Paraburkholderia bryophila: one gene and its partners. The protein of the gene in region 1 interacts with the protein of each later gene in a pairwise test. Links are inferred from orthologs where the notes say so. Each region holds a gene or a part of one and is shown in the gene's direction. Other genes may lie near its edges.

The links. The genes of interacting proteins can lie anywhere in the genome.
Region 2: the proteins of secA (region 1) and GGD40_RS33070 interact in binary tests that used the Escherichia coli proteins (3 or more experiments, as listed by UniProt). The link is inferred for Paraburkholderia bryophila from one-to-one orthologs.
Region 3: the proteins of secA (region 1) and ybgC interact in binary tests that used the Escherichia coli proteins (3 or more experiments, as listed by UniProt). The link is inferred for Paraburkholderia bryophila from one-to-one orthologs.

What each region holds. Positions count from the first base shown.
Region 1 is NZ_JACCAS010000001.1:3,336,448-3,344,299, forward strand. The notes cover bases 1,518-4,913. They hold secA (preprotein translocase subunit SecA), read left to right. Parts: upstream 1,518-1,902; coding sequence 1,903-4,713; downstream 4,714-4,913. Other genes in these bases: GGD40_RS14960 (DciA family protein), read right to left, coding at 1,518-1,610. Also shown: lpxC (UDP-3-O-acyl-N-acetylglucosamine deacetylase), read left to right, coding at 133-1,050; more of GGD40_RS14960, read right to left, coding at 1,125-1,517; bifunctional glutamate N-acetyltransferase/amino-acid acetyltransferase ArgJ, read left to right, coding at 4,942-6,183; GGD40_RS14975 (ATP-binding protein), read left to right, coding at 6,236-7,105; 8-oxo-dGTP diphosphatase MutT, read left to right, coding at 7,102-7,524; GGD40_RS14985 (DNA gyrase inhibitor YacG), read right to left, coding at 7,643-7,840. UniProt on the Escherichia coli protein: Required for protein export, interacts with the SecYEG preprotein conducting channel.
Region 2 is NZ_JACCAS010000002.1:2,709,108-2,716,432, reverse strand. What follows is about bases 2,970-5,838. They hold GGD40_RS33070 (maltoporin), read left to right. Parts: upstream 2,970-3,635; coding sequence 3,636-5,042; downstream 5,043-5,838. Other genes in these bases: GGD40_RS33060 (TenA family transcriptional regulator), read right to left, coding at 5,747-5,838; GGD40_RS33065 (hypothetical protein), read left to right, coding at 5,379-5,687; GGD40_RS33075 (ABC transporter ATP-binding protein), read left to right, coding at 2,970-3,497. Also shown: GGD40_RS33085 (carbohydrate ABC transporter permease), read left to right, coding at 1-722; GGD40_RS33080 (alpha-glucosidase family protein), read left to right, coding at 733-2,388; more of GGD40_RS33075, read left to right, coding at 2,385-2,969; more of GGD40_RS33060, read right to left, coding at 5,839-6,481; GGD40_RS33055 (putative bifunctional diguanylate cyclase/phosphodiesterase), read right to left, coding at 6,481-7,325.
Region 3 is NZ_JACCAS010000001.1:2,150,671-2,158,115, forward strand. The notes cover bases 2,970-5,958. They hold ybgC (tol-pal system-associated acyl-CoA thioesterase), read left to right. Parts: upstream 2,970-4,218; coding sequence 4,219-4,698; downstream 4,699-5,958. Other genes in these bases: ydfG (bifunctional NADP-dependent 3-hydroxy acid dehydrogenase/3-hydroxypropionate dehydrogenase YdfG), read left to right, coding at 3,414-4,160; tolQ (protein TolQ), read left to right, coding at 4,854-5,531; tolR (protein TolR), read left to right, coding at 5,542-5,958. Outside these bases: GGD40_RS09535 (hypothetical protein), read right to left, coding at 1-320; GGD40_RS09540 (GspH/FimT family pseudopilin), read right to left, coding at 392-952; transcriptional regulator NrdR, read right to left, coding at 1,156-1,638; glyA (serine hydroxymethyltransferase), read right to left, coding at 1,645-2,892; more of tolR, read left to right, coding at 5,959-5,988; cell envelope integrity protein TolA, read left to right, coding at 5,985-7,001; Tol-Pal system beta propeller repeat protein TolB, read left to right, coding at 7,142-7,445.

The sequences.
Region 1 (7,852 bases):
GCGCACCCGGGGTAATGCAGCGAAACAGATTGATACGTTCCGCGCAAAGACGCTCCTTAGGGTATTGGAGTATAATTCGTGCTATGGAACAAAAAGTCCCGATTGGGATTTTCAATCGAATAGAAGATCACCATGTTGAAGCAGCGCACTATTAAACAGATCGTTAAGACCGTCGGCATCGGCGTGCATTCCGGCCGTAAGGTCGAATTGACGCTTCGCCCGGCGGCGGCAGACACCGGCATTGTGTTTTCACGCGTGGATTTGCCCACGCCGGTGGACATTCCCGCGTCGGCTCTGTCGATCGGCGATACGCGTCTGGCTTCGGTGTTGCAGAAAGACGGCGCGCGCGTTTCGACGATCGAACATTTGATGTCCGCTTGCGCCGGTCTTGGCATCGACAATCTTTACGTCGACGTCACCGCTGAAGAAATCCCGATCATGGACGGCAGCGCCGGTTCATTCGTGTTTCTGATTCAGTCGGCGGGGATTGAAGAGCAGAACGCGGCGAAGAAATTCATCAAGGTCACCAAGCCGGTCGAAATTCGTGACGGCGACAAATTCGCGCGTCTCGATCCGTACTTTGGTTTCAAGCTCAAATTCACGATCGACTTCCGTCATCCCGCCGTGGATAAAACCGGGCAGTCGCTGGAAGTGGATTTCGCCAATACGTCGTATGTGCGTGACATCGCGCGTGCGCGTACGTTCGGCTTCGCGCATGAAGTGGAAATGATGCGTGAACTCGGTCTGGCGCGCGGCGGCAGCATGGACAACGCGATCGTGCTCGACGAATACCGCATTCTGAACAACGACGGCCTGCGTTACGACGACGAGTTCGTGAAGCACAAGATGCTCGACGCGATCGGCGATCTGTATGTGATCGGCCATCCGTTGCTGGCTTCGTACGACGCGTACAAGTCGGGTCACGGCCTGAACAACGCGCTGCTGCGCGAGTTGCTGGCGCATGAAGACGCGTACGAAATCGTCACTTTCGACGACACGCAGAAGGCGCCGCGCGGCTTCGCGTATGAAACGCAGACGGCGTTTGCGTAACGCATTCCTTCGGGCCTTCGAGCCCGTGGTAGCAACGAAAAAGCGGCCCACTGGGCCGCTTTTTTCGTTTCGTTTCAGCGATTTCTCCGATGCCGCGCCGCCATTTTCGCCAGCGCTTCCTGCAACGGCGACGGCGCCAGCGATTCGCTCAACGCGTGCAACGCGTCCGCGCCGACCGGCGTCATACGCGCCTGCTTGACCGGCGGCGGCTCCTTGGCCGGCTGCGGCCGCACGCGAATCCTCAACGCATTGACGTGCCAGCCGCGCTGCTGCAAATCCGACAACAGCCGCGGCTCGAGATGCCGCAACCGCGCCGCGAGCGCGTTGTGCCCGGCAAACAGCGCCAGCACGCCGTCTTTGATAAAGCCCGGTTCCACGCTGGTGGCCAGATAGTCCGGCAGCAACGCGCGCAAATCCTTCTCCAGCGCCGCGATCTGCTCGACGCCTGCGCGCAGGGCCGCGAACGCATCGGTGCGATTCAGCACCTCGGCGACGGGCTGCGGACGGCGCGCCTTGAACTGCTGCGGCGGCGGTCTTGAAAAGGACGGAAAACGGCTCATGTTCGACAGTAACGGTGTGTTCGCGCCCCATGCGCGTTCACGCCGCGATTGTACCGCGCGGGATGCACGCGAGCCCGCGTCAGTGCGTACGGTCGGAGGTCGGCGCGGCGGGGCTGGAATGCCATGCCGCCGTCTCACCGCTGACACAGGCGCGGCCGGGGGCGCGTGCTAAAATGCCCGATTCGAATTCACTCTTGGACTAAGCCGCCGAGGCCCCTCCGACCCCGGAGCGCACGTGCACGAATCATGCACGCCGCGAACCAGCCGAAGCCGCGACGCAGACACCGATCCGATGACCACCGGTTTTCTACAGAAGATTTTTGGCAGCCGCAACCAGCGTCTAGTCAAGCAATATCAAAAGACCGTCACGGCGATCAATGCGCTCGAACCGCAGATCGAGCAATTGACGGACGATCAACTGCGCGCCAAAACGGGTGAATTCCGCCAGCGCGTCGCGAGCGGCGAGTCGCTCGACAAGCTCCTGCCGGAGGCGTTCGCGGTCTGCCGCGAGGCCAGCAAGCGGGTGCTGAAAATGCGCCACTTCGACGTGCAGCTGATCGGCGGCATGGTCCTGCACTACGGCAAGATCGGCGAAATGCGCACCGGTGAGGGCAAGACTCTCGTCGCGACGCTGCCGGTTTACCTGAATGCGTTGTCGGGCCGCGGCGTCCACGTTGTCACGGTGAACGACTACCTGGCCCAGCGCGACGCCGAATGGATGGCGCGCCTGTACAACTTCCTCGGTCTGTCGGTCGGCATCAACCTGTCGCAGATGGATCACGACGCGAAGCAGGAAGCCTACGCCGCGGACATCACGTACGGCACGAACAACGAATTCGGTTTCGACTACCTGCGCGACAACATGGTCTACGAGACCGACGCGCGCGTGCAGCGAGCCCTGAATTTCGCGGTGGTCGACGAGGTCGACTCGATCCTGATCGACGAAGCCCGCACCCCGCTGATCATCTCTGGCCAGGCCGAAGATCACACCGAACTCTACGTGCGCATGAACGCGCTGCCGCCGCTGCTCGAACGCCAGATCGGCGAAGAGAAAGCCGACGGCACCGGCGTCGAAAAGCCGGGTGACTACACGCTGGACGAGAAAGGCCGTCAGGTGTTCCTGACGGAATCGGGCCACGAAAAGGCCGAGCGTCTGCTCGCCGAGTGGGGCCTGATCGGCGAGGGCGAAAGCCTGTACGCGCCGCAAAACATCACGCTGATGCACCACGTGTACGCCGCGCTGCGCGCGCACACGCTGTTCTTCAAAGATCAGCACTACGTGGTGCAGAACAACGAAGTGGTGATCGTCGACGAATTCACCGGCCGTCTGATGTCGGGCCGCCGCTGGTCCGACGGTCTGCATCAGGCTGTCGAGGCGAAGGAACACGTCAAGATCCAGAGCGAGAACCAGACGCTCGCGTCGATCACGTTCCAGAACTACTTCCGTATGTACGCGAAGCTGTCCGGCATGACCGGTACGGCGGACACGGAAGCGTACGAATTTAACGAGATCTACGGTCTCGAAACGGTCGTGATCCCGACCAATCGTCCGCCCAAGCGGATCGACAAGCAGGATCAGATCTACAAGACCGCGAAGGAACGCTATGACGCGGTGATCCGCGACATCCGCGATTGCTATGAGCGCGGTCAGCCGGTGCTGGTCGGCACCACGTCGATCGAAAACTCCGAGTTGCTGTCACATCTGCTGAAGCAGGCCGGCTTGCCGCACGAAGTGCTGAACGCCAAGCAGCACGCACGCGAAGCCGAGATCGTCGCCGAAGCGGGCCGTCCGAAGCGCGTCACGATCGCCACCAACATGGCGGGTCGCGGTACCGACATCGTGCTCGGCGGCAATGCCGAGAAGCAGGCGTCGTTCCTCGAACTGGACGAAACGCTTGCCGACGCGGAGAAGCAAAGCCGTATCCAGAAGCTGCACGACGAATGGCAAGCGTTGCACGATCAGGTGAAGGCCGCGGGCGGTCTGCACATCATCGGCACCGAGCGTCACGAATCGCGCCGGATCGACAATCAGCTGCGCGGCCGTGCCGGCCGTCAGGGCGACCCGGGTTCGTCGCGCTTCTATCTGTCGCTGGAAGATCCGCTGCTGCGCATTTTCGCCGGCGATCGCGTGCGCGCGATCATGGACCGTCTGAAGATGCCGGAAGGCGAAGCGATCGAAGCAGGCATCGTGTCGCGTTCGATCGAATCGGCGCAGCGCAAAGTGGAAGCGCGCAACTTCGACGTTCGCAAGCAATTGCTCGAATACGACGATGTGTCGAACGATCAGCGCAAGGTGATCTATCAGCAGCGCAATGAATTGCTCGAAGCGAACGACATCACCGAAACCATCGGCGCGATGCGTCAGGGCGTGATCGGCGATATCGTCCATCAGTTCGTGCCGGCCGGCAGCATCGAAGAGCAGTGGGACGTGCCTGAGCTGGAGGAAGTGCTGCGCAACGAATGGCAGCTCGACCTCGCGATCCAGGAAATGATCAACGAGTCGAACACGATCAGCGCGGACGAAATCCTCGAAGCGGTCGAAGCCGCCGGCGACGAAGCGTACGAATCGAAGGTCGCACTGGTCGGCCGCGAGTCGTTCAGCGCGTTCGAGCGTTCGATCATGCTGCAAACGCTGGACCGTAGCTGGCGCGAACATCTGGCCGCGCTCGACCACCTGCGTCAGGGCATCCATTTGCGCGGCTATGCGCAGAAGAACCCGAAGCAGGAATACAAGCGCGAAGCGTTCGAACTGTTCGCCGCCATGCTCGACGCCGTGAAGCTCGAAGTCACCCGCGTGGTGATGAACGTGCAGATCCAGTCGCCGGAACAGTTGGAACAGGCCGCCGAGCAGATGGAAGAGCAGGGCGGCCATCTGGAGAACGTCGAGTTCCGCCACGCCGAATTTGCCGAAGCGGCGTCGGCCGCACCGGTTGCCGCAGAAGCCGCGACCGCCGCGATGATCGGCGACGCGATGAGCCACGGCTCGTCGTCGACAGCAGCGCCGAACGTGAACGCGGACGACGTGCCGAAGGTCGGACGCAACGATCCGTGCCCGTGCGGTAGCGGCAAGAAGTACAAGCAGTGCCACGGCAAGATTGCCTGATGCCGAAAGCGGCGCGCTTCTAAGCGCGCCGCGTCGTTTTATGCGGGCGCTTTGTCGCTCCGTTTGGTTGTTGCGCTTCTTTTAGCGCATTGCTGTAGCGAGTTTCAGACGCGCTTTTCAGCAGCGCGTTTCAGTCGATTCCGCGGTGGTTCGGCCCTCTGCCCGAACCATCAGTTTGCTATCCCCGATGCCGGCGCCTGCCGGCATTTTCTTCGACAGGTCGCGACCATGGCTGTCAATTTCCCCTCGATCGATCCCGCTCAACTCCATCCCATCGCCGGCGTCACGCTGGGCTGGGCGGAGGCGAATATCCGCAAGCCGAACCGCAAGGACGTGCTCGTCATTTCCGTGGGCGAAGGCGCCACGGTCGGCGGCGTGTTCACGCAGAACCGCTTTTGCGCGGCCCCTGTCACGGTGTGCCGTGAGAATCTGGAGCGCGTGCGCGCTGGCGGCAAGCCGATCCGCGCGCTGGTGATCAACACCGGCAACGCCAACGCGGGCACCGGCGAGCCGGGTATGGTGGCGGCGCGCGAAACCTGCGCGGAACTCGCACGCCTGGCGGACATCTCGCCGGAACAGGTGCTGCCGTTTTCGACGGGCGTGATTCTGGAACCGCTGCCGGTCGATCGTCTGAAAGCCGGCTTGCCGGCGGCGCTCGCGAACCGCAAGGAAGCGCACTGGTACGACGCCGCGCAGGCGATCATGACCACGGACACGCTGCCCAAGGCCACCTCGCGCCAGGTCACGATCGACGGCCACACGGTCACGCTGACCGGCATCAGCAAGGGCGCCGGCATGATCAAGCCGAACATGGCGACCATGCTCGGCTTCCTCGCGTTCGACGCCGCCGTCGCCCAACCGGTGCTCGACGCGCTGGTCAGGCACGTGGCGGACCGTTCGTTCAACTGCATCACGATCGATGGCGATACATCGACCAACGATTCGTTCATCCTGATCGCGTCGGGCCAATCGAGCCTGCCGGCAATCACCTCCACCGATTCGCCCGCTTACGCAGCGCTGCGCGACGCGGTGACTGAGGTCGCCCAGACCCTCGCGCAACTGATCGTGCGCGACGGCGAAGGCGCGACCAAATTCATGACCGTGCAGGTTGAAGGCGGCTCGAGCGTCGGCGAATGCCGTCAGATCGCGTATGCGATCGGCCACTCGCCGCTCGTGAAGACGGCCTTCTATGCATCGGACCCGAACCTCGGCCGCATTCTGGCCGCAATCGGTTATGCCGGCGTGGACGATCTCGACGTCGGCAAGATCGATCTGTATCTGGACGACGTGCTGGTCGCGACTGCCGGCGGCCGCAATCCGGCCTACCGTGAAGAAGACGGCCAGCGCGTCATGAAAAAGAGCGAGATCGGCATTCGTGTCGTACTCGGCCGCGGCGATGCGCAAGCCACGATCTGGACTTGCGATCTGTCGCACGACTACGTGAGCATCAACGCCGACTATCGTTCGTAACCAGGTTCAATCAAGCTAATGATGCGGCCTCGCGGCCGCTAACTTCACAGCCATGGACAAACTCGAACAGTTTCTGACCCGCGCCGAAGCCGTACTCGGCCGCCTGGAAGCGATGCTTCCGCCCGCTGCACCGAACATCGACTGGTCGGCCGCGGTGGCGTTCCGCTGGCGCAAGCGCCAGGGGCGCGGTTACCTGCAGCCTGTGCCGGCCATTTCGGCGATCACGCTCGACGACCTGCAAAACATCGAGCGCCAGAAAGGCTTGATCGAGCAGAACACGCGTCAGTTCGTGCATAAGCAACCGGCCAACAACGTGCTGCTGACCGGCGCGCGCGGCACCGGCAAGTCGTCGTTGATCAAGGCCTGCCTGAACGCGTATGCGAAAGACGGCCTGCGTCTGATCGAAGTGGACAAGGACGATCTGCACGATCTCGGCGATATCGTCGACTTGATCGCGCAGCGGCCGGAGCGCTTCGTGGTGTTTTGCGACGACCTGTCGTTCGAAGACGGCGAGTCGGGCTACAAGGCGCTGAAGGTCGCGCTCGACGGCTCGATCGCCGCGCAGTCGGACAACGTGCTGATTTACGCGACGTCGAACCGCCGCCATTTGTTGCCTGAATACATGAGCGACAACGAGACGTACAAGCACACGTCCGACGGCGAGATTCATCCCGGCGAGCTGGTCGAAGAAAAGATTTCGCTGTCCGAGCGCTTCGGACTGTGGGTCAGCTTCTATCCGTTCAAACAGGACGACTACCTGTCGATCATCGGCCACTGGCTGCGGCACTTCGGCTGCGACGACGCCGAAGTCGAAGCGGCGCGCGGCGATGCGCTGGTGTGGGCGCTCGAACGCGGCTCGCGCTCGGGGCGCGTGGCGTGGCAGTTCGCGCGCGACTGGTCTGGCCGGAAGGACCCGGCATGAGCGACGCTGGCACGAACGCCGCCGGCCGCAAGGTGACGGAAGTCGCCGTCGGCGTGCTGGTTCAGCCGGATGGACGCTATTTGTTGGCACAGCGTCCGGCCGGCAAACCGTACGGAGGCTACTGGGAGTTTCCGGGCGGCAAGCTGGAAGCGGGCGAGTCGGTCGAGGCCGCGCTCGCGCGCGAGTTGCACGAGGAGTTGGGGATCGACGTGAAGGCGTGCCACCTGTGGCATACGCTGGAACACGACTACCCGCATGCTTACGTGCGGCTGTTTTTCTGCAAGGTGACACAGTGGGCCGGCGAGCCGCACGGCCGCGAAGGTCAGGCTTTTGTCTGGCAAACGCTGCCGGCGGATGTCGCGCCGCTATTGCCTGCGACCATTCCCGTGCTGGAATGGCTTGCGGCGGAGAAGAGCTAGCTGGTCAGTCAGGAGAGAAAACGCTCGCGAAAGCAGGCGCTCGTAAAAAAAAACGCCACGACCTAAAGTCGTGGCGTTTTTTTGTGCGCTGGAGGTGGCCGGCTCTTGCCGGCCTCGCTCAATGCGAGCTGGCGTCCCCGCCGGGGGTTTCATCTGATACAGCGTCCTGGTCGGTGCCGCCGATCTTGTACTTCTCAGTGGCCCAGGCGCCGAGATCGACCTGCTTGCAACGTTCCGAACAGAACGGGCGGAAGCGGTTTTCAGGGGCCCAGAGGACGTCCTTTCCGCAAGTGGGGCATTTGACGAAGGTTGGCATACGGTCAGGCGG
Region 2 (7,325 bases), on another replicon or contig:
GCGACGCACTTTTCTCCAGCGACATTCTGCCGTCCCGGCTGTCGTTCGCGAACTACGTGTCGGTGATGAAGAACCAGCCGTTCGCCACCGACCTGTGCAATTCGCTGCTGACGGCCGGCAGTGTCGTGGCGCTGTCCCTCGGACTCTCACTACTGTCGGCCTATGCGTTGGGGCGCGTGCGATTTCGCGGTCGCGGCACGCTGATGATGACCATTCTCGCGGTGTCGATGTTCCCGCAGGTGACGGTGCTGTCGGGGCTGTTCGAACTGGTCAGTTGGCTCGGCCTCTACGACAAGCTCGGCGCGCTGGTGCTGAGCGACCTGATCTTCACGTTGCCGTTCACGGTGTGGATTCTCGTCACGTTCATGCGCGACCTGCCCAAGGAGCTGGAGGAAGCCGCGTTGATGGACGGTGTCGGTGTCTTGACGCTGATCTTCCGCATCTTCATGCCGCTGTTGTGGCCGGCCGTGGCGGCTACCGCACTGCTCGCGTTTATCGCGGCGTGGAACGAGTTTCTGTTCGCCCTCACCTTCACGCTGTCGTCCGATGAACGCACCGTTCCGGTCGCCATCGCGCTGATCAGCGGCTCGAGCAGCAACGAGTTGCCCTGGGGCGACATCATGGCGGCCTCCGTGATGGTGACCGTACCGCTCGTCCTGCTCGTCATCGTGTTTCAACGTCACATCGTGTCCGGCCTGACGGCGGGCGCAGTCAAAGGGTAATCAACACATCATGCAGATCATGAAAAAGAACAACGACTGGTGGCGCGGCGCCATCATTTATCAGGTCTATCCCCGTAGCTTCCAGGACAGCAATGGCGACGGCGTCGGAGATCTGCCCGGTATCGTCGCGCGTCTGGACCATATTGCCGGGCTCGGGGCCGAGGCGGTCTGGTTGTCGCCTTTCTTCAAGAGCCCGATGCGGGACTTCGGCTACGACGTTTCGGATTACTGCGATGTCGACCCCCTGTTCGGCACGCTCGATGATTTTGACGAACTGGTGGCGCGCGCGCGCGAACTGGGACTGAAAGTGCTGATCGATCTGGTGCTCAGCCACACCTCCGACAAACACCCGTGGTTCGAGGAGAGCCGTGCGAGCCGCGACAATCCCCGTGCGGACTGGTACGTGTGGGCCGACGCCCAGCCGGATGGATCGCCGCCGAACAACTGGCTGAGTATTTTCGGCGGCTCGGCCTGGCAATGGGATACCCGGCGTGAACAGTACTACCTGCACAACTTTCTGAGCAGCCAGCCTGACCTCAATTTCCACTGCCCCGACGTGCAGGATGCCGTGCTGGACGTCGCGAACTTCTGGCTGCAGCGCGGCGTGAGCGGGTTCCGCCTCGACACCGTGAATTTCTACGTGCACGACCGGCAACTACGAAGCAATCCGGCCATGCCGGCCGACCAGCATGGCGCCGGCGTACCGCGTAACAATCCGTATGCGCGCCAGCGCCATCTGTACGACAAGACGCAACCCGAGAATCTGATCTTCCTGAACCGGCTGCGCCGGCTGCTCGACGCCCACCCCGGAGCAATCAGTATCGGCGAGATCGGCGACGATCTGCAGTACCCGACGCTGGCCGCCTACACGCTGGGCGAAGAGCGCCTGCATATGGCGTATGTGTTTACGCTGCTCACCGAACATTGTCAGCCGACTTACGTTCATGGCGTGCTCACCGACTACCTGAACGAGGCACGCAATGCATATGTGTGCTGGTCGCTCGGCAATCACGACGTCGCACGCGTCGTCAGTCGCTGGCAGGATCTCGGCGGCACTCCGCAGCAGCGCGCACGGCTGCTTGCCGCATTCCTGATGTCGTTGCCGGGCGCCGTGTGTATCTATCAGGGCGAAGAACTGGCATTGCCGGAAAGCGACGTGCCGTTCGAGTTGCTGCAGGATCCGTATGGCCAGACCATGTGGCCGGACTTCAAAGGACGCGACGGCTGTCGCACACCCATGCCGTGGGAACCGGGCTCGAACGGCGGTTTCAGTCAGCAGAACCCGTGGCTGCCGGTCAATCCCGAGCACGTGGAACTGTGCGCCACTCGCCAGGCCGACGACGCCAACTCGGTGCTGAGTTTCTACCGGCAATTCATCGCGTGGCGCAAACAGCATCCCGCACTGCATTTCGGCGACATGGAGTTGCTCCCGGTTCATGACCAGGTGGTGGCGTTCCGCCGTACCTATGCGGGGGAAAGCATGTTGTGCGCGTTCAACCTGTCGGATCGGCCGGCGCAGTATCCGATCAGATTGACCCAGCGGTTGAGGCCATGTGACGACAGTGGCTTCGAGAGTCGACTGGGCGAGGCCTGCATCGAACTCGGACCGACGCAAGCGTTCTTTGCTCATCTCCAGGCCGACGATATCCAGTCGGGAGTCGCATGAGCCAGATCCAGCTGACCCATCTGCAAAAACAGTTCGGCGACACACCCGTGTTGTCGGACGTCAATCTCACCATCGAGAAGGGTGAGTTCTGCGTGTTCATCGGCCCGTCGGGTTGCGGTAAGTCGACGCTGTTGCGGATCATCGCGGGCCTCGACGATCCGAGTGCCGGCGAGATCCAGATCGGCGGGCGGGTGGTCAACGACCTGCCGCCGGCGAAGCGGGATGTCGCGATGGTGTTCCAGAGCTACGCGCTCTACCCTCACATGACCGTGTACGAGAACATGGCGTTCGGCCTTAAACACCTGGGCCTGCCGAAAGATGAAATTGGCCAGCGTGTGCAGGCGGCAGCGTCCGCACTCCATCTGGATCCGATGCTCGAGCGCAAACCCGGCGCGCTGTCCGGCGGGCAGCGTCAGCGCGTGGCGATCGGCCGCGCGATCGTGCGCAAGCCCAAGGTGTTCCTGTTCGACGAACCGCTGTCCAACCTCGACGCGTCGTTGCGCGTCAAGACACGGGTCGAGCTCGCCCGCCTGCACCGCGAGTTGCAGAGTTCCACCAGCATGATCTACGTCACGCATGACCAGGTGGAAGCCATGACGCTCGCCGACAAGATCGTTCTGCTGCGGCCGCTCGCCGGCCAGAACGGCGTGGCGAGCATCGCTCAGGTGGGCGATCCGCTCACGCTCTACCACCACCCTGCCAACCAGTTCGTGGCGGGGTTCATCGGCTCGCCGGGCATGAATTTCATCCCGGGCAGCGTGACGGAAGCCGCTCCCCACCAGGTGAAGGTCAAGGTCAACGCCGGCATGACGCCGCTGGTAGCAGGCGTGCACGGCAGTGGGCTAGCGACCGGCGCACGGGTGACCCTCGGTATCCGGCCCGAGCACGTGGTGACGGGGCACGGCGATCTGACTGGTGAAGTGGTCCATATCGAGCGCCTGGGTGAGCATGCCTTCCTGCATCTGGATACCCCGTTGCTCGATCAACCGTTGGTGGTGAAGGTCGACCATCACGGCCCGTCGTTGGGTTCGCGCGTGCCTTTCGCGTTACCGGCGGCGGCACTGCATCTGTTCCATGCGGACGGCACCGCGGTACCGCGCCTGCAATAAAACGCGCGCCGTTTTCAGTTTCGCAAACACCGCCTGAATCAAGCGGCGTTGCGTTCCCACGGGAGCGCAACGCGGCGAGGTTGCGGGCGTACAAAAAGGCCGGATCGTCAGAGTCCGGCCAGACATTTGGAGAAGACGATGAAGTATTTCCGGCCAACACTGATTGCCGCTGCCACCGTGATTGCGAGCGTCGCGGGTCCTGTTTACGCGGACACCGATGTCCCAACCGAAATATCGGCAAACCAGAGCGAGCAGGCCGCCAAATCCGGCGCAACCGGCGCGATTCCTTCCGACGCCGACCCTGGTGCAACGGCTACGCCCACGCCGAGTTTCGCCTCGTTACTGGGTGGGCAGTCGTGGACGCAATTCCACGGCTATTTGCGCGTCGGCGCGGGCACCAGCGATGGTCATTCTCAACAGTGCTTCCAGTTGGCCGGCGCCGCCAGCAAATATCGGCTCGGCAACGAATGCAATATCTATAGCGAACTGGAACTGGATCAGAAGCTCTACCAATTCAGCAACGGCATGCAGCTGTCCGCCGTCGGCATGGTCAACCTGTACAACCCGCTGAACCGGGCGCCGACCTTCGGGCCCAACAGCGGCGGATTCGTTCGCCTGCCGCAGTCTTATGTCCAGCTGACCAATATTCCAGGTATGGACACCGCGCGCATCTGGCTTGGCCGGATCTACTACCACCGCTACAACGTCGACATGATCGACACTTACTACTGGAATCCTACCGGCCTCGGCGCCGGTATCGACAACGTTTCGGTAGGCCACGGTCTGAAGCTGAGCTATGCGTTCTTCCGTCAGGACTATCAGGACGCGCCGAATCTGGTCGATCGTCACGACGTGCAGTTGACCGGCTTTCACCCGAATCCGAATGGCGAATTGCAGTTCGGCGTCTCGTACATCGAGCGTCACGCGCCGATCATCGGCGCCGACGGCGTGCCGCAGGACGCGCATTCCGGCTGGTCGATCACCGTGCAGCACATCCAGACCAACCTGCTGGGCGGCAAAAACCAGCTGGCGCTGCAGTACGGCGTAGGCGCGGGTGCGGATACGCCGGGCGCGAACATCGGTCTCGGCTACACCGGCAACCTGACGAACGACAGCAGCTACAAAGCGATACGTTTGATCGACGGGTTCGATTGGCAATTCAACCAGAACTTCGGCGGTCAAATGGTCGGACTCTACGAGCGATTTATCGCGCCGACCGGATCGGAGACCTGGGTGTCCATGGGTATCCGCCCATCCTACGCGTTTACCAAAAACGTGAAGCTGCAGGGTGATATTGGGCGCGATATCGTGACCCCAGACGGTGGACCTACGCGCACCCTGCTGAAGGCAAGCATCGCGCTGACGCTGTCGATGGACCGCGCGTACTGGTCGCGTCCGGAACTGCGTCTGTTCTATACGTATGCGCACTGGAACCAGGCCGCCCAGAACGCCGCCACACCCGGCGACCCGCTGTCGAGCACGGGCGTCTTCGGCACCTCACGCACCGGTTCCACAGTCGGCGTGCAGATGGAAACCTGGTGGTAACACACGGCTTCGTTGCAATCGCCTCTCAGGCAACGGATTCGATAGGGATGCCGCCATCATGTCGAAGGGCGGCAGTCCCGTCGAATCCGGCGGCTTGAGAGCCGAGCCGGCACCCCTCTCTCAACTCTTCTTCTCTCACTTCACCTTCTTGCGCGAATAGCGGACGCTTCGCAGAGCATTGTCACGTTTAGGTGATGGCGCGCACCCCGCACGCCTGAACGGTCGACGATAATATTCAGACTGAATAACGCTCCTTTCGTCTCGCCAATAGCGCATCGACGCAACGCCATGATGTGCGCTACGCCAACATTTTCAGGAAGTGTTAAAGAAGGATTTATGAGTGAAACGTTATGGTGCGTCCACCTTCCCGAATTAAACGACTTCATCGCAACGGTGTCAGAAGAAGCCGCTGTGCGGGAAGCCGTTGCCATCAACGCGTACCGGGAAAAGTTCGACAATCTGCCGAAAGGATCGACGTTTGCCGTCGCTCGCGAGTGGCCGTTTTCCGAACCGGCGCACGTGCGCTCCCTCGAAGTGGACAGCGGCGACTTGCAACGCATGCCGCATCGAAAAGTCTCCTCCTGTAAAAAACGGAGGAGCATGTCTTCTGTCATGCGGTGGATTATTGGCGGTTTGTCACGATAAACGATACGCGATGCCCGCCTCTCGATTACAGGCGAGTCGGTGCCTTTACCAGACGCGGCTCAAAGGCAGCAATCCAGACTGACCTTCAAATACTCGTAACTATTTTTCACGCTACGCTGTACGTCGCGAACATCCTGCGTTCGCGGAGCCCGCCCCAATAGCGTCGCCACGATATCGAGTGCCTCCCACGGATGGGCGTCGTCATAATGCGCATGCATCTTGAGCCACCGCATCGCACGCTTGCGAATTTCATCCGGATAGCTACGCTCCAGTGCATCGCTGCTGCAAACAAGCGAAGACCACTCTCCCGTCACCCCTTCAATGGCGAAATTGGTCGCTGCGATCGCCACCGGCAATGCATCGCTATTGCAGCTCTTCCAGCACCAATGACTCAGGGCGTAAGCCAGAGAAGACCCCGACGCTTCCTGCATCAGATTGCGCGAGACGTCGTGCGCGGCGGCCCAGTCGACCCAGTAGTCGGCATGGTTCTGCTCGATGCGGATATTGCGCGTGAGATACCGGCGGGCCATTCTCGTGCCCGGCGTTTCCTTTGGGCCCAGTTTCTGCAGATTCATCCCCATGTACTGCGGGAACTGATCGATTACCGGCCAGCCATTGACGAAAAATGCGCGCATTGCCTTTGGGTCTATCTGCGCACTGCTCATCGCCGCGAATATAGGATGCGCCACCACCTGCTGCCTGGCGGAGTGCGTTTCGGCTACCAGGTCCTGCAACCATAGCGGGTAGCTTGCAAGCTCTTTCAGATCACCTTCTCTCGAAAACGAGTCAACCATTAAACCTCCTCAGTATGCACGTCCGCCTCAAGCCAGGGGACCGGCTGTCCCACGTAATATCCTTGCGCACAATCCACCCCCATGCGGAGCAAGGCCCTCAACACTTCCTCACTGCCGACATATTCGGCAATCGTCCGGCACTTCATCGCATGCCCTACTTCGTTGATCGCCGCCACGATGTCAAAACTCACCGGGTCGTTGACCATGTCTCTCACAAAGCTTCCGTCGATCTTCAGATATTCGACGGGCAGTTGCTTCAGATAGCCGAACGAAGACATGCCCGCGCCAAAATCGTCCAGAGCGAAGCGGCAACCTAACGACGTCAACTCGCGCATGAACCGCGCCGCGGCAGTGAGATTCGCGATCGCCGCCGTTTCGGTAATTTCAAAGCAGATGAGGCTGGGGGAGACGCCGGTGAGCGCAAACTGCTCACGCACGAAGTCAAGGAAGCGCTCGTCCACGATCGATGTGCCCGACAAATTGATTGCATATTGAGCGAAGTTTCGCGTCTGAATGCGAGACAGTCTTTCAAGGGCAATGCGAACGACCCAGCGGTCGATGGCCGGCATGAGACCGTAGTGCTCCGCGGCCGGAATGAACTGACCGGGTGCAACGATATTGCCGCCGGCGTTCATGCGCAGCAGCAGCTCCGCGTGAAAGCAATTCGGTCCGGCAGGCGACTGTACGCCGCCGATTTCGACGATCGGTTGAACGTAAAGGCAGAATTCGTCGTTTTCCATGGCCTGCTTGATACGTCGCCCCCACGACGCCTCGTCCACGTGATCCCGCAGTTCCCGATCGTGAAGATCAGCGAGCTGTACACGGTCTCCGCCTCGTTCCTTCG
Region 3 (7,445 bases), 1.2 Mb from region 1 along the record:
CCGCCACAAGACTCGGGTTTGTCGATGATATTGTCGGCAGGCGGCATGTCGCGCGGGGCCACCCACGTCACACGCGCAGCGGACAACCCACCGCTGCCTTCCACCGACGCCTGGCCATGCGGCAACAGCGCCGCCGCTCGCGCGTTCCATTGCCGGATCGCGGCATCGCTCGTGGCAGGCGCGCACGTGGCCTCCGCGACCGAATCGGCTATCCACGCCGCGTGCTCACGGAGGGCCGTCGCATGCGCTTCGCGAGCGGTCCACAATTGACCGGCGATCAACCCGAGCGCCGTCACCGCCATCAACGCGACCGCCAGCATGACTTCGATTAGCGAGCTGCCGTCGCACGTGAATGCACAATAACGCGGCTTGGGCCTCCGTGAAAGTCGCCTCACGACACGGCTCCGCAAGCACCCTGGACAATCCGCACGCGTCCCCCGGCGGCGATATGGATACAGCGTCGCCACGCGTTCCCCTGAGTTGCTCTTGAAGGTGTGCGCGGTGCGATTTCGAAACTGCGAAACGTGCCGATCAATTGCCCCGCCGGCGGCGTGAACGTGAGATTCGTCTGCGTCCCGCTGATGCTCACCGCGCTTAACGAAGGATGCGCACGCAAAAGCGAAAGCGTGCCGCTGCGCTCCGCCATGACGGCCCAGCCGCAAGACCAGTCAGCAATGCCGTTGGCGCAAGCCTGCCCCGCGGCAAGACACCGGCGTGCGGCGTCGACCCGGCAGACGGTAATACGTGTCCCGCGACGCAGCGCTTCACTGCGCGCATAGGCGAAGGTCGAGGCAAGCGCTTTTGCGCGGGCGTCGATCTGATCCCGCACCTGCCAGGCGACGAACGACGGCGTCGTCAGCACGGCGACTACGGCGAGTAGCGCAATCACGGCCAGCGTTTCGACGAGCGTAAAGCCGGCGGATGGCGATCGACAGACAGCGTCCTGTTTCATCTGCATCCCTGATCGTTGCAAAGAATGCAGCCAATCTAGCGGTTCGCAAAGGCCTCAACAATCGGCCGAATGGCCAGGTGGTACTCAGACGCTATCCCGCGCAAAAATGCACGCGTCGAACCATAACGGAGCGGGAGCTACCAATGCGCGAATCAATGCGGAGAAAAACGGATACTCGAACGCAGCACGCGGCGCGGCCGCGATCAGCGCTTGCGGGAAGGCTTGGGAGGAGAAGAGGCGCGGCGAAATTCTTCAATTACGTCTTCGAATTCAGAGACGTCTTCAAAGCGCCGGTAAACGGAGGCAAAACGAACGTAGGCAATCGTATCGAGCGCGCGCAACTCGTTCATGACGAGTTCGCCGAGGCGCTCACTGCGCACCTCACGCTCGCCGCTACCGAGCAACTGATACTCGATGCGGGCGACGGCCGCGTCGATCGCGTCCGCTGCGACCGGGCGCTTGCGCAGCGCCAGTTGCATGCTCGCGACGATCTTGCGGCGATCGAATTCCGTGCGGCTGCCGTCCTTCTTGACGACCGACGGCAACGCCAGCTCGACCCGCTCATACGTCGTGAAACGTTTGTCGCAGGCCGGGCAGCGGCGGCGCCGGCGAATCGTTGCGCCGTCTTCGGATACGCGCGAGTCGACAACCTGCGTATCGGCGTGACGGCAGAAGGGGCAGTGCATAACGGCTTAACGGTAGACCGGGAAACGCTGGGTCAGCTCGGCAACCTGACCGCGCACACGTTCGATCGTGGCGGTGTCTTCCGGGTTGTCCAGCACGTCGGCGATCAGATGACCCACCTGCTCCGCTTCCTTGACACCGAAGCCGCGCGTGGTCATGGCCGGCGAGCCGAGACGCACACCGCTCGTCACGAACGGCTTTTCCGGGTCGTTCGGGATCGCGTTCTTGTTGACGGTGATGTGAGCGGCGCCCAGCGCAGCTTCCGCAGCCTTGCCGGTGATCTTCTTGGCGCGCAGATCGACCAGCATGACGTGGCTTTCGGTACGGCCCGACACGATACGCAGACCGCGCTTGACCAGCGTTTCAGCCAGCACGCGCGCGTTGTCGACCACTTGCTGCTGGTACACCTTGAATTCCGGCGACAGCGCTTCCTTGAACGCAACAGCCTTACCGGCGATCACGTGCATCAGCGGACCACCCTGAATGCCCGGGAAGATGGCCGAGTTGATCTGCTTCTCGAACTCGGCCTTCATCAGGATCACACCACCGCGCGGGCCGCGCAGGCTCTTGTGCGTGGTCGTGGTGACGAAATCGGAGAACGGCACCGGGTTCGGGTAGACGCCCGCGGCGACCAGACCGGCGTAGTGCGCCATGTCGACCATGAAGTACGCGCCGACCGACTTGGCGATCTTCGACAGACGTTCGAAATCGATACGCAGCGCGAATGCCGAAGCACCCGCCACGATCAGCTTCGGCTTGTGTTCCTGAGCGAGTTTCTCAGCGGCTTCGTAGTCGATGTCTTCCGCTTCGTTCAGGCCGTAGCTGACGACGTTGAACCACTTGCCCGACATGTTGACCGGCGAACCGTGCGTCAGGTGACCGCCGTGCGCGAGGCTCATGCCCATGATCGTATCGCCCGGCTTCAGCATGGCGAAGAACACGCCCTGGTTGGCCTGCGAGCCCGAGTTCGGCTGCACGTTGGCCGCTTCGGCGCCAAACAGTTGCTTCACGCGGTCGATCGCCAGTTGCTCGGCGATGTCGACGAATTCGCAGCCGCCGTAGTAGCGCTTGCCCGGATACCCTTCGGCGTATTTGTTGGTGAGCTGCGAGCCTTGCGCGGCCATCACGGCCGGGCTCGTGTAGTTTTCCGAAGCGATCAGTTCGATGTGTTCTTCCTGACGGCGGTTTTCCTGCTCGATCACTTTCCAGAGTTCAGGATCGACGTTGGCGATGGTGCTTTGGGCTCTGTCAAACATACGGATTCCGTTGAGTGTGTTCAGGTTGACCGGATCGTGCGCCGAATCTTGCGTAGAGGGTACGCAGCACTGCTGGCGGCTGGGCCAGCCCTGACGTGGCGGATAGAGAGACGCCGCACACGCGAGGCAGGACAGCCACCGTCAGCGCAGATCAATGCGCGCGGATCACGGCTGCCCAGGCGAACGGCAAAACGGCAAAACGGCACCCTGCGCTTCACGGTGGGTTGTTCCACCTTGAACCCGATTGCTTGAACCGGTTCTATCGCCAGTCACGCAGGGATGAGCGCGTTAGTTTATTGGAAGAGGATCGAATAGGCAACCGGCTTCCCGTCGATGCTGGGCGCGCTCGCGAGGCCGGCCCAGCGGCCTTCGGGTGCGACGTGCAAAGGTCTGATGAAAACGCGCTGCAAAGCCGCTGCGCGTCCCTGCCACAGCCGCTCATGCGGCTGGTTCAGCCTTGCCGCAGCGCCGCATTGGAAGTAGGCTTGGGACCTTTCTCCTTTACCGACCAGGAAAATGCAATGATCGTGTTCGTCACCGGAGCGTCCGCGGGATTCGGCGCTGCTATCGCTCGCGCCTTCGTCAAGGGCGGCCATCGTGTCGTCGCCACCGCGCGCCGGAAGGACCGCCTTCAGGCGCTCGCCGACGAACTCGGCGACGCGCTTCTGCCCTACGAACTCGACGTGCGCGACCGCGCGGCCGTCGAGGCGGTGCCCGCCGGGTTGCCGGCGGATTTCGCCGAAATCGACGTGCTCGTCAACAACGCCGGCCTCGCGCTTGGCACCGAGCCGGCGCAAAAAGCGAGTCTGGACGCGTGGAACACCATGATCGAAACCAACTGCACGGGTCTCGTGCAGGTTACGCACGCCTTGCTGCCCGGCATGGTGGAGCGCAATCGCGGTCACGTCTTTAACCTTGGCTCGGCGGCCGGTAGCTGGCCGTACGCAGGTGGCAACGTTTACGGCGCCACCAAGGCCTTCGTGCGCCAGTTCAGCCTGAACCTGCGCGCCGATCTGGCCGGCACCGCGTTGCGCGTGACCGACATCGAGCCGGGCCTGTGCGGCGGCACCGAGTTCTCGAACGTGCGTTTTCGCGGCGACGACGACAAGGCCGCGAAAATGTACGAAAACGTGCAACCGCTGACGCCCGAAGACATCGCCGACTCGATCTACTGGATCGCCACCCGGCCGGCCCACGTCAACATCAACACAATCGAACTGATGCCGGTGGCCCAATCGTTCTCCGCTTTGAGCGTTCATCGCGGCTGAGGCCCGCCGGGTAAGGCGCACACTTTGAAACAGACCTCAAGGTATGCGTTCCGGTAAAATGCGCCGCATGAATGAGTCGACCAGCCTGCCCGGCACCGAAATCGGCGGCACGTGGTCTATCCGCGTGTACTACGAAGATACCGACGCCGGCGGCATCGTGTTTTACGCGAACTACCTGAAGTTTTTTGAACGGGCGCGCACCGAATGGCTGCGCGCGTGCGGCGTCGACCAGCGCCGGCTCGCGGATGAAACAGGCACGATGTTTATCGTGAGCAGCACCGCGGTCGACTATCGGGCGCCGGCACGGCTCGACGATATTGTCAACGTCGTGAGCCGGATCGAACGGCTAGGCAGGGCATCGGTCGACTTCGTGCAGGAGGCTTGGCGCGACGGCACGCTGCTTGCTACCGGTTCCATCCGGATCGGCTGCGTCGATCGCATTGCGCTGCGGCCGGCCGCGATTCCTTCGCCGGTTCTGGCCGCTTTGCGGCGCGGGCCGGCCGCGAGCAGCGGCGGCGTGTCAACGGACAACGACTGAACCCCGTTGTTACGGGGCCAGTGAACTCATATCGATCTAGCAACACAAAGCATGGTTCGGCTTGCAATCTCGCCGATGCTTCCGTTTTGCTCACGGCAAGCTTCGACTGACCTTGCAGCCGGACGCCCCCTTCCGGGACGTTAAAACGAACCTTTATGAACACTACACAAGATCTGTCGATCGTTTCACTCGTACTCAATGCGAGCCTGCTAGCGCAGGCCGTGATGGCGCTGCTGCTGTTGCTGTCGCTGTTGTCGTGGACTTTCATCTTCCGCAAGTGGTTTGCGATCCGCCGGGCGCGCGCGCAAACTGAACGCTTCGAACGCGATTTCTGGTCGGGCGGCGACCTGCAGGCGCTGTATCAAAGCGCGGCCAACAACCGCCATACGATCGGCGCGCTGGAACGCATTTTCGAGTCCGGCATGCGCGAATTCCTGAAGGGCAAGGAAAAACGTCTGAATGACTCGGGCGCGATTCTTGACGGCGCACGGCGCGCCATGCGCGCCGCGTTCCAGCGTGAAATGGACGTGCTCGAGGCCAATCTCGCGTTTCTCGCGTCGGTCGGCTCGGTCAGCCCATATATCGGTCTGTTCGGCACGGTGTGGGGGATCATGAACGCGTTCCGCGGCCTCGCCAACGTGCAGCAGGCCACGCTGGCGAACGTCGCGCCGGGTATCGCCGAAGCGCTGACCGCCACCGCGATCGGCCTGTTCGCCGCGATTCCGGCCGTGGTGGCCTATAACCGCTACGCGCACGACATCGATCGTCTGGCGATCCGCTTCGAGACCTTCATCGAAGAGTTCTCGAACATTCTGCAGCGCCAGGCACAGTAAGGAGTCCACGATGGCAGGCTCTCGTTCCTCCAGCATGCGCGGCAGCCGTCAGCGCCGCGCCATGGCCGACATCAACGTCGTGCCGTATATCGACGTGATGCTCGTGCTGCTCGTGATCTTCATGGTGACCGCGCCGCTGGTCGCTCCGTCGATCGTCAATCTGCCCACTGTCGGCGGCGCCGCGCCGCAACAGCAAACGCCGCCCGTGATCGTGAACATCCGCGCGGACGGCAACATGAGCGTCAAATACAAGGACGATTCCGGCGCGCAGCAGCAGGAAGACATGACGAAGGCTGATCTGAAAGGCTTCATCGCCGATCGTGCGCAAGCGCATCCCGATCAGCCGGTCGTGATCGCCGCCGACAAAACCGTGAAGTACGAAGTTGTAATGAACGTGATGTCCGAGCTGAAAGGCGAAGGCGTCAAACGCGTTGGATTGCTCGTCAAATCGCAATGATCCGCAAGAATCCCGACTACCCGCTCCAGCCACCGCGCGAACGCGGCACCTGGCGAGCCTTTGTGTTCGCGCTGGTGATGCACGCGTTGCTCGGGTTCTTCCTGTATCACGGCATTCAGTGGCAAAACAGTACGCCGGAAGGCGCGGAAGCCGAGTTGTGGACCGAGGTGCCGGATACGGCCATTCCGCGTCCGGTTCCGCCACCGCCGCCCGTGCCGGTCGCCCCTGCCCCGCCGCTGCCGGACGAACAGGCCGACATCGCGTTGCAGGAAAAGAAACGCCAGCAACAGGAAGCGGCTCGTCAGGCGCAACTGGCTGAGCTGTTGCGTCAGCAAAAGTTGCAGGCCCAGCAAGAAGCCGAGGCGAAACGTCAGCAGCAACTGGCGGCCGACCAGGCTGCGCAACTCGCCGCACAAAAGGCTACGGCAGCCAAACAGAAGCAGCAGCAACAGCAGCAGGCCGACAAGCTCAAGCAACAGCAACTGGCCGATCAGCAAAAGCAACAGCTGAAAGAACAGCAGCAGGAACAGCAGAAGCAAGCCGATGCTGAAGCGGCGCAGAAGAAGGCCGATGCGCAGAAAGCGGCGAAGGCCAAAGCTCAAGCCGACGCTACGGCCCAAGCCAAGAAGGTGGATTCGGAACGCCGCGCGCGTCTCGCGCAGATGATGCAAGGTTCGGCCGGCGGAACAGGCTCGACCGATGGGCTTGGCAAGAGCGGCACGGGCACCGGCTCGGGTGGCACGGCGACATCGCCGGGTTACTCGGACAAGGTCCGCCGTGCAGTGCGCCCGCACATTTCGTGGGGGGGTGAAACGGCCGGTCTGGAAACCGTTGTTTCCGTGCGTTGCTCGCCGACCGGCACCCTGCTCGACGCAACGATCCAGCGCGGCAGCGGAAACTCGGCGTGGGACGACGCTGCTTTGCGCGCCGTCCAGCGTACCGACCCGATGCCTCAGGATATCAACGGCAAGACGCCGACGAGCTTCCTGATTACCTTGAAGCCGGCAGGTTGATTTCAGCAGCATGACAGTCAGTTGACAGCAGACCTGGCGCCTCGCCCAGCGTGGCGCCACTCGGGAACGAATTAGTGCTTTCCGGGTCTGTCTGCTGTCGTGAAGTGTTAGTAAAACCGTTTTTGGGGAAACCATACAGCATGAGTTTGATGACCAAGCTAGGCCTGCGGACACTGGTAGCGTCGTGCCTGATCGCCGTCGGCGGTGCCGCCAACGCACAACTCAACGTCCTCGTGACGGGCGTCGGGTCAACCCAGTTTCCGATCGCAACGGCGAATTTCGCCAATGAAGCGAACTCGCCGCAACAGGTCAGCACGATCGTGCGTCAGGATCTGCAACGCAGCGGCAAGTTCACGAACATCGACGCGGGCGCCACGCCTGTCGCCGAAACCGATTCCGTCGACCTCGGCAGCTGGAAGGCCAAGGGCGCCAACGCGTTCGTCT